Prochlorococcus marinus str. MIT 9515: one gene and its partner. The protein of the gene in region 1 binds, or shares a complex with, the protein of each later gene. Links are inferred from orthologs where the notes say so. Each region holds a gene or a part of one and is shown on either strand. Other genes may lie near its edges.

Region 1 (7,887 bases):
TGATTTAAAGGAATCTCTTGGTACTCTCTTTGCAGCACTAAAGCCTAAACAATTTACAGCTGTTTACGATGCTTTTGGAGGCGATGATGAACCTATAGATTCATTATCTAATAAATTAAGAGAACTAGGACAAAAAGAAGCTTTTTCACCTCTAAGAGTTAGAAATATTCCGGATCCTATTATCTATCAACAATTTGAAGAAGCTGGAACTGATTTGGGGCAATTAATCAATAAGAAAAAAAATATTGCCTCAATGAAAAGCCTTGATTCTAATTTGGATAAAGCTTTAGGAAGATTAAGCGGTGGTTTATATGTCGTGACAGCAAGTCAAGGAGAGAACTCAACTTTTAGACAAAGTGCTATGGTGGCAAGCTGGGTAAGTCAAGCAAGTTTCAGCCCGCCTGGTATTACTGTTGCGGTAGCAAAAGATAGAGCTATTGAATCTTTCATGCAAGTTGGGAAGGGTTTTGTAGTGAATATTTTACGAGAGGATAACTATCAAAAAATGTTTAGACATTTTTTAAAAAGATTTGCACCTGGAGCTGATAGATTTGCGGATGTTGATGTAATTAGCAACATTGCAAATGGAGGTCCTGTTCTTTCTGATTCTCTCGCGTTTCTAGATTGTAAAGTAAGTTCTCGGTTAGAAACTCCAGATCATTGGATTATTTACGGTATAGTTGAGAATGGAAGTGTATCCGATTTATCCTGTAAGACAGCTGTTCATCATAGGAAGGTTGCGAACCACTACTAATAAATCATTCGTTAAAGATGTCAGGAATTAATAAAGGTTTACTTTTACAAAATAAAAATTTATCAACATTTGAAATAACTGATAATATTACTTGTATCAGATTTCTTGATCACAATAAAGAAAGATTTGAACTTGAATTTAATCTTGAAAAAGGAACATCTTTCAATACTTTTTTAATTAGAAGTAATGACGAACTTTTCATTATCCATCCACCTGAAAAAAACTATTCAAAAACAATTATTAAAATAATTTCTACTATTTTTGATAATTTTAATTTAGACAAAGTTCATATCATTACAGGTCATATAAACCCCAAAATTATTGAAACCATAAAAGCTATAAGTACCAAATTTAATAAATTAAGCATCACATGTTCAAATCCTGGTTTTAAACTTATAAGTGAACTATGGAATCAAAAAAATCCTAATTCAACAAAGTTCATTGAAGTTCAGTTACCCATATTTAATGTCATCAAAAAAGAACTTCACTTAGAGTTAGAAAGTACTGGACTAGAACTTATTCCTGTTCCAACTGCACGATGGCCTGGCGGATTAATAATTTATGAAACGGACCAAGAAATACTTATAAGCGAGAAAATATTTTCTGCTCACATAGCAACTACAGATTGGTCAGAGACAAATCGAATCAGTACAGAAATTGAGAGGAAACATTTCTACGATTGTCTTATGGCACCAATGTCTAACCAAATCGTTACGATAGCAGAAAAAATTTCTGAATTAGAAATTAAAACTATCGCTCCTCTCCACGGTCCAACAATAGAGTATAGCCTAAAAAGCTTTTTGAATGACTACATCAGATGGGGAGAAAATCTTTCAACAAACAATCCTAAAATTAGCTTAATATACGCTAGTGCATATGGTAATACAGCTTCAATAGGTGATGCTTTAGCCAAAGGTATAAATAGAACAGCAGTTGAAGTTGATAGTATTAATTGTGAATTCACATCGAATGATGAACTTATACAATCTATACAAAATGCTGATGGGTATCTGATAGGATCCCCTACATTGGGTGGGCACGCACCTACTCCTATAGTAAGTGCTCTTGGAACTTTATTATCAGAGGGTAATAGAGATAAACCAGTTGGCATTTTCGGTAGTTTTGGATGGAGTGGAGAAGCGATAGATTTACTTGAAACAAAATTAAAAGATGGTGGCTTTAAATTCAGCTTTGATCCAATAAGAATAAAATTTAGCCCAAACAAACCAAAAATTAAAGAGCTTGAGGAAATTGGTACTCATTTTGGAAGAAAAATTTTAAAAAAAGCAAAACAAAAAATAAGGAAATCTGATACTGGAATGATATCGAGTAAAACTGATCCAACATTTCAAGCTTTAGGAAGGGTACTTGGTTCACTTTGCGTTCTCACTGCCTCCAAAGGAACAAAAGAAAATAATATAAAAGGAGCTATGCTTGCCTCTTGGGTTAGTCAAGCCAGTTTTTCTCCTCCTGGATTAAGTATTTCTGTAGCAAAAGATAGATCAGTAGAGTCTCTTCTCCAAATAGGAGACTCCTTCGCTCTAAATATTCTTAGCGATAAAGATTTCAGGGAACCTTTAAAAAGATTTACAAAACCTTTTTCCCCAGGAGAAGATCGATTTGAAGGCTTAGATATCGAATTAACACCAAATAATCAAATAATTATTCCAGATTCTTTAGCATGGTTAGAGGCTTCTATCAAAGAAAGAATGGAATGCGGTGATCATTGGGTAATATATGCTGAGGTGTTACATGGGAATATTTTAAAATCAGATTGCCTAACCGCTGTTCATCACCGGAAGAGTGGAGCTAACTATTAAACTAAATTATTTTTACTAATGACTACTTCCAAAGATCTAATAATAATTTCAGCTAGTTGTGGAAAAAATCTAGAACTTGCCCAAAAATTTCAAGAAAAGAGTAATGAACTTAAAATAAATTCTGAGATTTTAGATCTCACAACTTTTGATATTCCATTATTCAATCCAAGATTTCATTCTAAAGAAGACATCCCAGTTGAAATAATAGAAATAAAAGAGAAGCTTTTTACCATTGAAAAATGGATTATATGTGCACCTGAATACAACGGTTCAATACCTCCAATATTATCTAATTTGATTGCATGGCTATCAGTCTCAGGAGATGATTTTAGAAATTTATTTAATGGTCAACCAATTGCCATAGCAACCTTTTCGGGTGGAGTTGGATTAGAATTGCTAACAACATTACGAATTCAACTAGTCCACTTAGGAAGTCAAGTACTAGGAAGACAGCTTTTATCATCATTTAGTAAACCAGTGGATATAAATACCGTTGAGGATATAATTAAACGATTAACACAAATGAAAAAATTAAAACTATAAATTAATTTATATAAAAACTCTGATGTTGCATATCTATTTCTTGTTATTCCAAACTTTTAAAATTTCTCTAGCCATAGGTAGTGCATGAACAGAACCTCCTCCAGGAGTATTTTGTGCAAAAGCAACTATTAATAACTCACTGTTTTCTGAAGGAGTAAAGCAAACAAACCATGCATGATCGGGACCTCCTTCTCCATCTTCCGCAGTACCGGTTTTGCCAGAAACTGGTGGCAAATTAGAGACTCCATAATTTATAGCAACTCCTGTTCCGGACTCAACTACTTTTCTTAAACCATTTTTTACTATTTGAATATTGTTTGGATCAATATCAATCTTTATAGGCCTTTGATATGAAAGAGGTTGCCCCTCTTTTTTTACTAAATAAGGGGTTACTAAATAACCTCCATTTGCAATTGCAGCATATGCACGAGCTATTTGAATAGGTGTCACTTGCACAACAAATTGACCAATAGACATACTCGCTATATCCTCTGGAACCCAAGGGGTTCTCCCGGGTTCTCCCCATCCTCTTCCTTCTTTAGCCCATTGACTACTAGCTACTAAACCTATATTTTCTTGTTCAGAAATTTCAATTCCAGATAATGAAGCAAAGCCAAGCTTCTTTGAAGCATTATAAATTTCATCTACCCCTACGCCATAGCCAATCTGATAAAAAAAAGTATTACTAGAAACGCGTAAAGCATCTTCATATCCTATAGTTCCGAACCCTAAGTCATTATGTTCTCTAAAACACTGACTTCCATAAGTAATACAAGGTTTAGTTTCTAAAAAAGTTTCAGGAGGGAACTTTCCACTTTCTAAACCAGCGATTGCCGTAACAATTTTCCAAACACTACCTGGGTCGTATGCGTTTAAAGCTCTATTAAATAATGGTTTAGCAGGAGAATTAAATAATGCATCATATTCTTTTTGAGGCTTAAAATCTTTTGAAAAGAAATTCAGGTCAAAACTCGGTTTGCTAGCCATTACTATTATTGCACCATCTCTCGGATCCATAACTATTATGGCTCCTCCCTTTTTATCTTTAAGCATGTCCTCAGCAATTAATTGCAAATTCAAATCAATTGTTAATTCAATATCTTTTCCTTGTTTTGATGGTTTAGTCCCTAAAGATTTTGTAAATGTACCCGAGGAATTTACTTCAATCATTTCTCCACCCCATTCCCCTCTTATATGATCTTCAAATACAAACTCAATTCCAGTTCTTCCTATTAAATCATTTAATTTGTAACCCTTTTTAGACAAAATATTAAATTCTGAATCTGTTATGGGTTGCGTATAGCCAATCACATGAGAAGCAACATTTTTATATGGATAATTTCTAATTATTTTTGATGAAATTTCTAAACCATTAAGCATCTTCTCATTTTCTTGAAATTTGATAACTTGCTCAACTTTCAAATCATCTAATAGAGTTATTGAAAATTGATTATTTTCTAAACCATCAGAATATTTTTTTTGAAGAGCATCAGATGAAATATTTAATAATTTAGAAATATTTGATTTATATTTCTGCCATAATCTCTCATTAACGTATTGAGGCTTAATTATTAAAGAATAGATTAACCTGCTATCTGCCAAAATGAATCCATTTTTATCAATTATCCGTCCTCTAATTGGTTGGGTTGCAATTAGCCTAATTCTATTTTCATCAGACATTTTTTTATAAGTCTCATGATTTAATAATTGTAAAAAAATTAATCTAATTAATATTAAAATAAACGATAAACTAGTAATTAAATAGAAAACTAAAGGCTGTCTATTGAATGAAGGAAACTTATTATTCAACTTTCTTTTTTCCAAAAATTTAAATCTCTTTCTCTAAAAAATGTTTTTCTAACATATTGATAATTGCCTTAATACTTTTAAGTTTATGAACTAAAAACTTATAATCGTTTTGTCGGTTTTCTTTATTCAATTCCGAATTTGATATATCTTGTTCTTTATCTTTATTATCCATAAACATTTTTATAAATTAATATGAAAACTAAATTCATTTTATATCATCCTAAATAATAAATTACAAATCATCAAAATAATATTAATGTCTGAATGACAATACTATTTAATCAATTATTTCAAATTGACTGATCAAGATTTGGTTCAAAATAAGGATTGCAACTATTCTTTGAAACACCAGACGCCCAGCCAATAAATGCTGAAATAAATATAATTACAATTATAGGAAGAAGAGCTTGTTGAGTATTTTCAAGGATTAACCATTCCTTCCAACTTCTGATAAATCTATCTCTTTGAAATTTTCTTTTTTCGCTTTCTTCAGCTCTAGCTTTTTTCGCAAAAGACTTTTTTACCCACCTTTCAAAAGGTAGCTTTTTTGTAATTGCCATTTTCCTCTCAACTTCTAATAATTGTCCGGAATTAAGCTGAGGATGAAAAGTACTTATAAGTTCAAGAGTCTTAAGAAACATTTCTATACTTGCATCTTTGATAAGCTTTTGATCTTGACTTAAATCAGCCCAGTCAATTTCGGGATAAAACCGATTTCTATTTGGCTGAATTTGCTCTTCTGACATTTGCCCTGGTTCTCGCAACCATCTATTAGTATTTTCATCAAACCTTCTCCAATATAAAAATGGATTGATAAATATCGTTTTGCCTCCAATTTTTACAATATCTTGTTGTAAATGGTTGCTAATTTTATTATTAGAACTATTCGGTTTAACCAAAATTTTTAATTTATTCTCTACTTAAAGATTATCTTTATTTGAAAAATTTTCCAGAAATATCAAATAATATTATTTGTACAATATCATTAATTAATTTTTGACAATTGCCAACGCTTTTTTAAATAATTACAATATTCACAATTTAGAGAAGGCAGAGGAAAATCATTAGACCTAAGTAGCTTTACTGTTTGAATAACTTTGCTTTCTACCCATAATGAGGAACAATCTAACTTTATAAAATGGACATCAAATTTTAACTGATTATTAAAAAACTTTTCATTCTTTTTTCCATTGAAATAAAGAAGATAGGCTTCATCTGCAACTTTGAAACCATTTTTTCTAAATAACCACTGATACATTTCTAATTGTCTTTTATATGCTTTTGCATAATCATATTTATTAAAAGTTTCTAACCAATCAAAATTATTTCGTGACGTTGCTTTTACATCAACGATAATAAGCTCTCCATTCTTTTTTTGCCAAACATCATCAACAGCACCACCGAAATCATACTGATGCTCAAAGGATTTGTATCTTATCCCTTTAAAGTTACTTCTCCAAATATCTATATCTTCATGTTTAAAAGGAACAGCTTCAATATTATGCTTAAGAAATAAAGGATGAGGTTCCTGCAAATCGCGGTAATAATCAAACTCATTTTTACATAAATTATCTACCGCAATATTTAGAGTAAAGGGTAAAGATGGAGGTTTTATTTTATGCTTTTTATCAAGAACGCAACATCTAGGGCAATTAAGATATTTTTCAACAGTAGACCTACTTAATTTAATAACTTCATCCATAGTTAGTTCGTAGGCAATAATAAGATTATAAAAATATTTGTAAAATCACTCGAAAGAATTTATATATTATGATTTGCAAAATGTTCACCAGGAAAACAAATGTGTATTTACTTGAACCTGTGTATTGATTCACGCTAGATGAGAAAAAAAAAGACCTCTAAAAATAGAGGTCTTTATTGATTTATCTAAATTGAGTGTTTCCTTGTTTCCACTTTTTTTAGATAAATCTCTCCTACACACTCGCATAATTTATTACATATATTTCTTTTTCGTGGAAGAGGATGAGTAATGTTACTTACTTGTCACATATCTTAATTGCCCATTGTGAATACTATTAAAAAAAACAATTCTTGCAAATCATGTGGTTTATTAGTCAGAAATCATTTTTTAAAGGGTTTTTGTTGTTACTAATAAAATAAAAAATATTTAACTTAAATCTCATAGTTATTAACTATCTCTTTTTCCAAAATAAATAAATATTTGAAAATTGGTTTTTAATATCAATGATTGCCGTACTTGCCTGAATCAAAGTCCAACTTGATAGTTCCTTTTATGGATAATTACAGCAGTTTTACTTTCTTGTCTTTAAGAATTCGTATTTCCTACTGCGTAATAAATATCAAAATCATATTTTAAATAGGTCATTTTTGGTTCAAATTAAACAATCTTTTATCGATAATTAACTAAGTTCGATAAAATATTGGAAATTAAATCTTTATATGATTTTACCTTCACCTCAAATTGCGATTGGATTATTACTTATAAGTATTGGAACAGTTGTGACCTTCAATATCAAAATCAATTTATTCCAAGGTAAAGAGTAGAAAAACATAGTTGGAAGTATCTTGATTGAATCAAGAGTGAGCAATTCCTTCTTCAAAGAAAAGTTTTTTGTTGATTAAAATTATTGAAGTCTCTTTTTAGGAAGAGTTTATTTAACTAAGACTAAAAATTAATAACTCAGTCACAGTAAATTAAACAATTTTGATTAGTTGGATGTTCTCTACATTCTTTATCCCAAAAATTTTGAAACTCAGGAGTACATTTATCAAGTTCTTTTGGGGTTTCGTTAAGATTTAATCCTGCATAGTTAAACGCAGTTAAGTATCTTGGAAGGATGTTAAATTGATTGAATAATTTCATAAGACCTCCTAGATCTATGTCTATATTATCCTCCTGTTAACTTGAAATTAATAGAGTATTATTACTTGCAATTTTATTAATTTGCACATTTTGACGGTAAATTATAAAAAGTTGTT
Region 2 (6,418 bases), 1.5 Mb from region 1 along the record:
TATATCTATAGATCCATAAACACCAGCATATGGCCCTCTAGCATCTTTTTCAAAATTCTTAATTAGCTGCATAGCTCTTATTTTTGGTGCCCCAGTTACTGTACCAGCAGGAAAACATGCTTTAAACAAATCCCAAACTCCTTTATTCTTTTTCAAAACACCCTCAACTTCGCTTACTATGTGCATAACATGTGAATACTTTTCGATTATCATCAAATCTTTAACCTCTACCGTACCCGTTTCGCATACTCTTCCTAAATCATTTCTTCCAAGATCAATAAGCATTACATGTTCAGATATCTCTTTTGGATCACTTAATAACTCTTCCTCAAACTTCAGATCTTGTTCTGCATCTTTACCTTTTGGTCTAGTCCCAGCTATAGGTCGAAGGCTAGCAACAATTTGATTGTTTTTATTCTTCTCTGCTTTAACCATTACTTCAGGACTAGAACCTATGAGATACCATGTTCCAAAATCAAAGAATGCCATATAAGGAGAAGGATTAACCATCCTTAAACTCCTATATAGATTGAAGGGATCACTTTTAACCTTCGCTTGAAATTTTTGACTTATAACAATCTGAAAAATATCACCTTTTTTAATATATTCTTTTGCAGAAACGACTGCATCTTCAAATTCTTTTTTATTCCAATTACTTGAAATTTCAATATTCAAGTCTCTACTTTCATTCCAATTTAGAACCTCTGTTTCTTTAAGTGGAAGTCTCATTAAATCCCGAATTGTATCAATTTTTAAAATAGAATCTTTATAAATTCTCTCAATATTAGATGCAGATGCGCTAGCGGTATCAGCATAGACTACTGCAGTTATACATCTTTTCATTTGATCAAATATTACTAATTGATCAAAAAACATCCAAGAACCATAGGGTATTTCTTTCTCCTCTAACTCATTAATAGGAACATTAGGTTCTACATAATTAATTAATTCATAGCCCCAAGAACCATATAACTGTCCAATGTAAGGTAAATTTTCTAAACTATAAGACTTATATTCTTCTGTCCAAGTTTTTAATAAATCAAAAGGATCTTCATTGTATATTGTACTTTTTCCACAACTCCAAGTTTTAATAGTTTTTTTACCATGACAAACAGCTTCCCACAGAGGATTAACAGCTACGATGCTCCATCTGCCAACATTTTCTCCACCTTCAACCGATTCAAGAAAGACACCATGTGAATTTTCATTTGAAAGTTTCAGCCATGTTGATAATGGGGTCTCTAAATCTGCAGGCCAAGTTTTGATAAGAGGTATAAAATTTTTACCTTCTTTATAAGCCTTATAAAAAATATCTTTTTGAGAACTGCTCATACTAATAATTTCAGCCCAAATTATAATTATATTTGTCTTTCATATCAACTTTCGAAAATTTATTCAAAAGTTTTTTTAGTTGTAAATTTTAAACCTGCAGGATTTGGATTCTCTCCTATTCTTCTTGGATTATGGCCAACTTTTTCTCTGCCCTCATTAACTTTTTCGGGGAATACTCCATCTTTTGGATGTAAGAATTCAATATCTCCCCCAGGGAAAATTCTATAAATCTTAAATGCTTCAATCCTAGGTTTAAAACCCCTCAATTGAGTACCTAGAGCTAAACATTGTTCCTTTCTGGCAAAGTACATTAAATTATCTCCCTCATGCATAACAGCAGCCCCACCAGTTGGTAATTCAAATGCTTGTTCCTTTGAGCTATTCCACGAAATTGCATATTTCTCCTCAGTTTCGGCAGAGTTTAGTAACCCGCCAGTACTGCCAATATGCTTTGGAAATTGACCAACTAAAGTTTCAGTCATCCTAGTTTTGAAGTTATTTCTTATAAGAAACTAGCATTCATATTTTACAAATTTCTTAATTATTAAAAAAGTTTCTACATTATTTAATAAATGAAAAAAGATATGATCAGTTATAAATCACTTGAATCCGAAGTAGGAAAAAATACTGTCAGCCCAGTGTCCCTTCTCTGAGTAACATGGCCTCCTAGACTCGCCAGTAATTTTTGTGTGGCAATCTGACTTAATTGTAAACTTCCTGTCTGAGGATTCCAATTTAGTACTGGACCGATATCTGAACTTATTTCTTTATTATCAATTTGGTTAATACCTATATCAAATTTTTTTACTTTTAATTGAAGCTTTAATTTTTGTCCCGCTGGGCGTAACTCTAAGATTAAACTGCTACCTTCTCTTAATCCTCTTGTGTTTCTGTCGATTAGTCCTCTTAACATTAATTCTAGTTTTTCTGAATCACTCAAAATTTCAGGAAGTTGTTTAGGTATGTCAATTTCCAGTGAAATTCCTCGTCGTTTCAATTGTTTACTCCAAACAGGTACCAATTTATATAAGATTTCCCCTAAATTTATTCTTGCCAATTGATTTGGGAGGGATTCATTATTACTGACAAGTTCCGCAGCATTGAAAATAAGACCAAATCTATCAATTTGCTCATTACACTCATTATCAATTTGAATTAAACGGTTTCTCATTGATTCGTCCATATTATATTTTCTAAGAGTAGAGCTTATTAAAGTCCTTATTGTTGCTAAAGGAGTTCTGACTTCATGAGAAATAACTTGTAATAACTTTGCCTCTGTTAATTGATGCTTTTCATCATCATTTTTAACTGCACTCTGAACACTTAATTTAGGAATTAGGTTTGCCAACTTAGAAGATAAATTAGGCCAAAAATTTTTTTCAAATTCATCATTGATATTAAGATGTCCTAAATTTTTAATTTCATTACGAAAATTAAGCGCCTCCTCAAAATTTTCTTGATTCAATTTCGCATCAATCAACTCAATTACAGTTTTGAGACTCTTTTCATCACATCTCATAAGTAAATTTCTTTTGTTTTTTTCTCCTGCAATTGTTAAAAGACATTGAAAATTTTTTGTAAGAATTATTAAAAAAGGCTCGAAACCATCCTTTTCATTTAAAGTTAGGACTTTGTAATTACGATTAAATTTACTGCTATCTTCTTTGACTTTTCTAGAATGATCTAATGGCAAAAACCCGGCATTATCCATTTGAAAATATGGAAAACCCTCGGGAGACCATAACCAGCCTTTCATTTTACTTAGGCATTTTTTTTCTGTTAGAGCTGGCAAAGGAGAGGCTACCCAAATCCCTCCTTCTTGAGCTGAATGAGAAAGGAAGTTTTCTTGAATAACCGCTAAAGAGGCCCACCAAATCCGCCTAGAAGTCTCATCATCAACATATGTAGTATGTAATCCTTGCAAAAGTAAATCTTGAATTTTCTTTATAGTTATTTGAGATTTCATTTATTTCGTAGTGATCTAGAGCGATTTAATGTAGATAATGCCAAGCCAATGCATATAAAATTAATCAATAAAGAAGTCCTACCATAACTCATGAAAGGTAGCGGTATTCCTGTTACTGGGCCTAATCCAATAGTCATGAATAAGTTAATAATAATTTGAAATAAGAATGTTGAAGCTATACCAATAACTATTAATGACTCAAAATTAGTTCTCGCATTTTTTGATATCTTTACGAGTTGACTAATCAAAATAAAAAATAAAAAAAGAACCAGTATGCACCCTAAAAAGCCTAATTCCTCTCCTAAAGCACTAAATATAAAATCGGTATGTTGTTCAGGTATAAATTGTAAATTTGTCAGTTTACCATTTAATAAACCAGTACCAAAAAGTCCTCCGGAACCAATTGCTATTTTACTTTGTATTAAATGATATCCCCCACCTAATGGATCCCTATTGGGATCTAAGAACAAAATTAATCTATCTTTTTGATAATCTTTTAAGCCGAATTCCCACATAATAGGTGTCAACTTAACAACTAATGAATGTAGGGCTAATGTAAAAATAGAGAAGCTAATTTTATTTTGAGAAGACCTATAAGCTAAATAACCCATAAAAGGAATCCAAAAAATAAGCAAGTTTGGAGAAACGAAATAGAATACTGATGTTAAAAGACAAAATCCTAAAATGAGTATCCACTCTATGGGCATCTTGGACCAATAAAGCATTACAAAAGTCAATACTATTAAAACCAAAGAAGTTCCTAAATCAGGTTGAAAAAATATTAACAACCAAGGAACAACCACTATAAAAAAAGGAAATAGTAGATCTTTTATAGAAGAAATAGATTTTTTTTCTAGCACTAAAGCAAGAATTAAAATCGTACTCAATTTAGCGACTTCCGATGGTTGAAAAGAAAAAATGCCTAAGCTAAGCCATCTTTGAGCTCCATAAATTGAGAGCCCAAAAAAATAAATCAAAAGTAATGAAATTAAAGAACAAAAATAAAACGGGATCAAATATTTTCTAATTCTTTCAATTGGTATGTATGAAATCAAAATCGCTAAAAAATAGCCAAATAAGCCTGTGAAAAGATGATTTAAAAAATCTGATTGTAAAAATTCTATTTGTACACTTTTTATTAAAATACTTGAAATGAAAACCAATACTAAAGGTATTAGAACTAAAGGTGAAAAAAAATTTTTTCGATCAAATTTATCTTTCTTTTGAAAAAATCTCTTATTCTGTAGCAAAGAAATTTCGTTGATCATTTATTGCTAATTAATAAATGTTTTTTTAATTAATAGAGCCAACTCTTTAAATCTAATAGAACTTTCTTTATCTGGTTCACTGATTGAAATTGGAATCCCTTTATTACTCTCATTAACAAGTGTTATTTCAATAGGAATTTGAGCAAGTAATGGCAAATTATTTTCTCCAGCTAAGATTTTTCCACCTCCTTTACCAAAAATTTCATATTTTTTATTGGGCATATCAGGAGGAATAAATACAGACATATTTTCTACAACACCCAATAATGGGACGCCAAGTTGCTTAAACATTGCTAAACCTCTTCTTGCATCTTGCAAAGATACTTGTTGAGGCGTTGTCACAACAATTGCGCCTGAAATAGGGACAGACTGAGATAGAGATATCTGAGCATCTCCTGTCCCTGGAGGTAAATCAATCACCAAAAAGTCAAGATTACTCCATTCAACTTGATAAAGGAATTGTTTTATTATGCTATTTAACATTGGTCCTCGCCATATCACTGGTTGTCCTTCTTCTATCAAAAACCCCATTGAGACTAATGAAATTCCAAACTTATTAATGGGTATTAATCTTGAATCATTACCGCTACCATCTGTCACTGTTGGATTTTCTTCAGTAACTCCAAGCATTGCAGGAGTATTAGGCCCATAAATATCAGCATCTAACAAACCTGTTTTAAGTCCTAATTTAGCTAATGAGCATGCAATATTAACTGCTATCGTACTTTTCCCAACACCTCCTTTACCGCTACTAATAGCAATAATATGTTTTATTCCTTTTATGTTCTTTAACTCAGGAACATTACTTTCACTTTTGGAATTTGATTGAGAAAGGTTGTTATCTATTTCTATTTGTACGTCATTAATATCCTCGAATTGAAGAAGATTATTTCTTACTTCTTTTACTATTCTATCTCTCTGTGAATTTGCGAAGGAGGGTAATGATAGAGTGATTATTATTCTAGGTATAACTACTCTAACGTTTTTAATCCAAGCTAATTCAATGAGATTTTTCTTCGATCCAGAATCCAGAATCTTTGATAAAGCATTATTCGCATCTTCGACTGTAGTCATCAAAATTTTTAAATGATTTTATAGGTTAGTCGACTTGTTAAAAGATTAAGAACTATGTCGAACTATCAAATAATAAGAAATTACTCCCCCTTAAAGGAAATTATAAAGGGAAACGACTAATTAACCAAAAATTTAATTCTTCAATCTCAAGTTAAATAAATGTCTAAAGAACCCCCTAATAATTCAAGAGAAAAGACTAAGAATCTCTTACTAAAATTACAAGATAATATTTGCAAAAACCTGGAAAATATTGATGGGAAAGCAAAATTCACTGAGGAATCTTGGCTTAGAGAAGAAGGTGGAGGAGGGAGATCTAGAGTTTTAAAAAATGGCTCGATTTTTGAGCAGGCTGGAGTCAATTTCTCAGAGGTATATGGTAAAGAGCTTCCTCAGTCAATCATCTCACAAAGACCAGAAGCTAAAGGTCACGAATGGTTTGCCACCGGCACATCAATGGTATTGCATCCTAAAAATCCTTTCATACCCACAGTTCATCTTAATTATCGTTATTTCGAGGCAGGACCAGTTTGGTGGTTTGGTGGAGGTGCCGATCTGACTCCATATTACCCTTATTTATCTGATGTGAGACATTTTCATAAAGAGCATAGTAATGCCTGTGAAAAAGTTAATAAAAAACTTCACCTGGTATTCAAGCCATGGTGTGATGAATATTTCTTTTTGAAACACAGAAATGAATCAAGAGGAATTGGAGGTATCTTTTATGACTATCAAGATGGTTCCGGTAATATCTATAAAGGCAGCAACAAAGATGGCAATG

The links. Proteins that work in one complex are often made in the same cells at the same time.
Region 2: the proteins of mrdA (region 1) and rodA are in contact, whole or in part, in a crystal structure (PDB 6PL5), measured with the Thermus thermophilus proteins. The link is inferred for Prochlorococcus marinus str. MIT 9515 from one-to-one orthologs. Residues at the interface, in WP_223903432.1 of Thermus thermophilus: Arg4, Ile5, His6, Leu8, Ala9, Phe12, Ala15, Leu16, Leu19, Gly20, Arg22, Ala23, Trp24, Leu26, Gln27, Val28, Tyr31, Tyr34, Leu36, Leu43, Thr45, Asp47, Lys156, Gln157, Gly158, Ser160, Val184, Leu201, Glu202; in WP_223903423.1 of Thermus thermophilus: Phe161, Val165, Phe168, Val169, Leu172, Pro198, Tyr199, Glu202, Tyr211, Arg212, Asp213, Gln220, Val221, Gln223, Ser224, Ile226, Ala227, Ile228, Gly229, Ser230, Gly266, Phe267, Val270, Leu274, Tyr277, Gly278, Leu281, Phe285, Leu289, Arg297.

What each region holds. Positions count from the first base shown.
Region 1 is NC_008817.1:44,893-52,779, reverse strand. Bases 2,547-5,528 are described here. They hold mrdA (penicillin-binding protein 2), read right to left. Parts: upstream 4,942-5,528; coding sequence 3,151-4,941; downstream 2,547-3,150. Other genes in these bases: P9515_RS00225 (hypothetical protein), read right to left, coding at 5,217-5,528; P9515_RS09555 (hypothetical protein), read right to left, coding at 4,946-5,104; P9515_RS00235 (NAD(P)H-dependent oxidoreductase), read left to right, coding at 2,593-3,117; P9515_RS00240 (diflavin flavoprotein), read left to right, coding at 2,547-2,574. In the rest of the region: P9515_RS00245 (diflavin flavoprotein), read left to right, coding at 1-754; more of P9515_RS00240, read left to right, coding at 772-2,546; more of P9515_RS00225, read right to left, coding at 5,529-5,825; P9515_RS00220 (PD-(D/E)XK nuclease family protein), read right to left, coding at 5,912-6,628; P9515_RS09550 (hypothetical protein), read right to left, coding at 7,365-7,508; P9515_RS00215 (hypothetical protein), read right to left, coding at 7,589-7,771. UniProt on the Escherichia coli protein: Catalyzes cross-linking of the peptidoglycan cell wall. Responsible for the determination of the rod shape of the cell. Is probably required for lateral peptidoglycan synthesis and maintenance of the correct diameter during lateral and centripetal growth.
Region 2 is NC_008817.1:1,551,332-1,557,749, forward strand. The notes cover bases 2,431-5,286. They hold rodA (rod shape-determining protein RodA), read right to left. Parts: upstream 4,567-5,286; coding sequence 3,295-4,566; downstream 2,431-3,294. Other genes in these bases: P9515_RS08460 (sensor histidine kinase), read right to left, coding at 2,431-3,298; P9515_RS08470 (Mrp/NBP35 family ATP-binding protein), read right to left, coding at 4,573-5,286. In the rest of the region: P9515_RS08450 (anthranilate synthase component I family protein), read right to left, coding at 1-1,332; photosystem I reaction center subunit II PsaD, read right to left, coding at 1,392-1,814; more of P9515_RS08460, read right to left, coding at 1,925-2,430; more of P9515_RS08470, read right to left, coding at 5,287-5,640; hemF (oxygen-dependent coproporphyrinogen oxidase), read left to right, coding at 5,800-6,418. UniProt on the Escherichia coli protein: Peptidoglycan polymerase that is essential for cell wall elongation. Also required for the maintenance of the rod cell shape. Functions probably in conjunction with the penicillin-binding protein 2 (mrdA).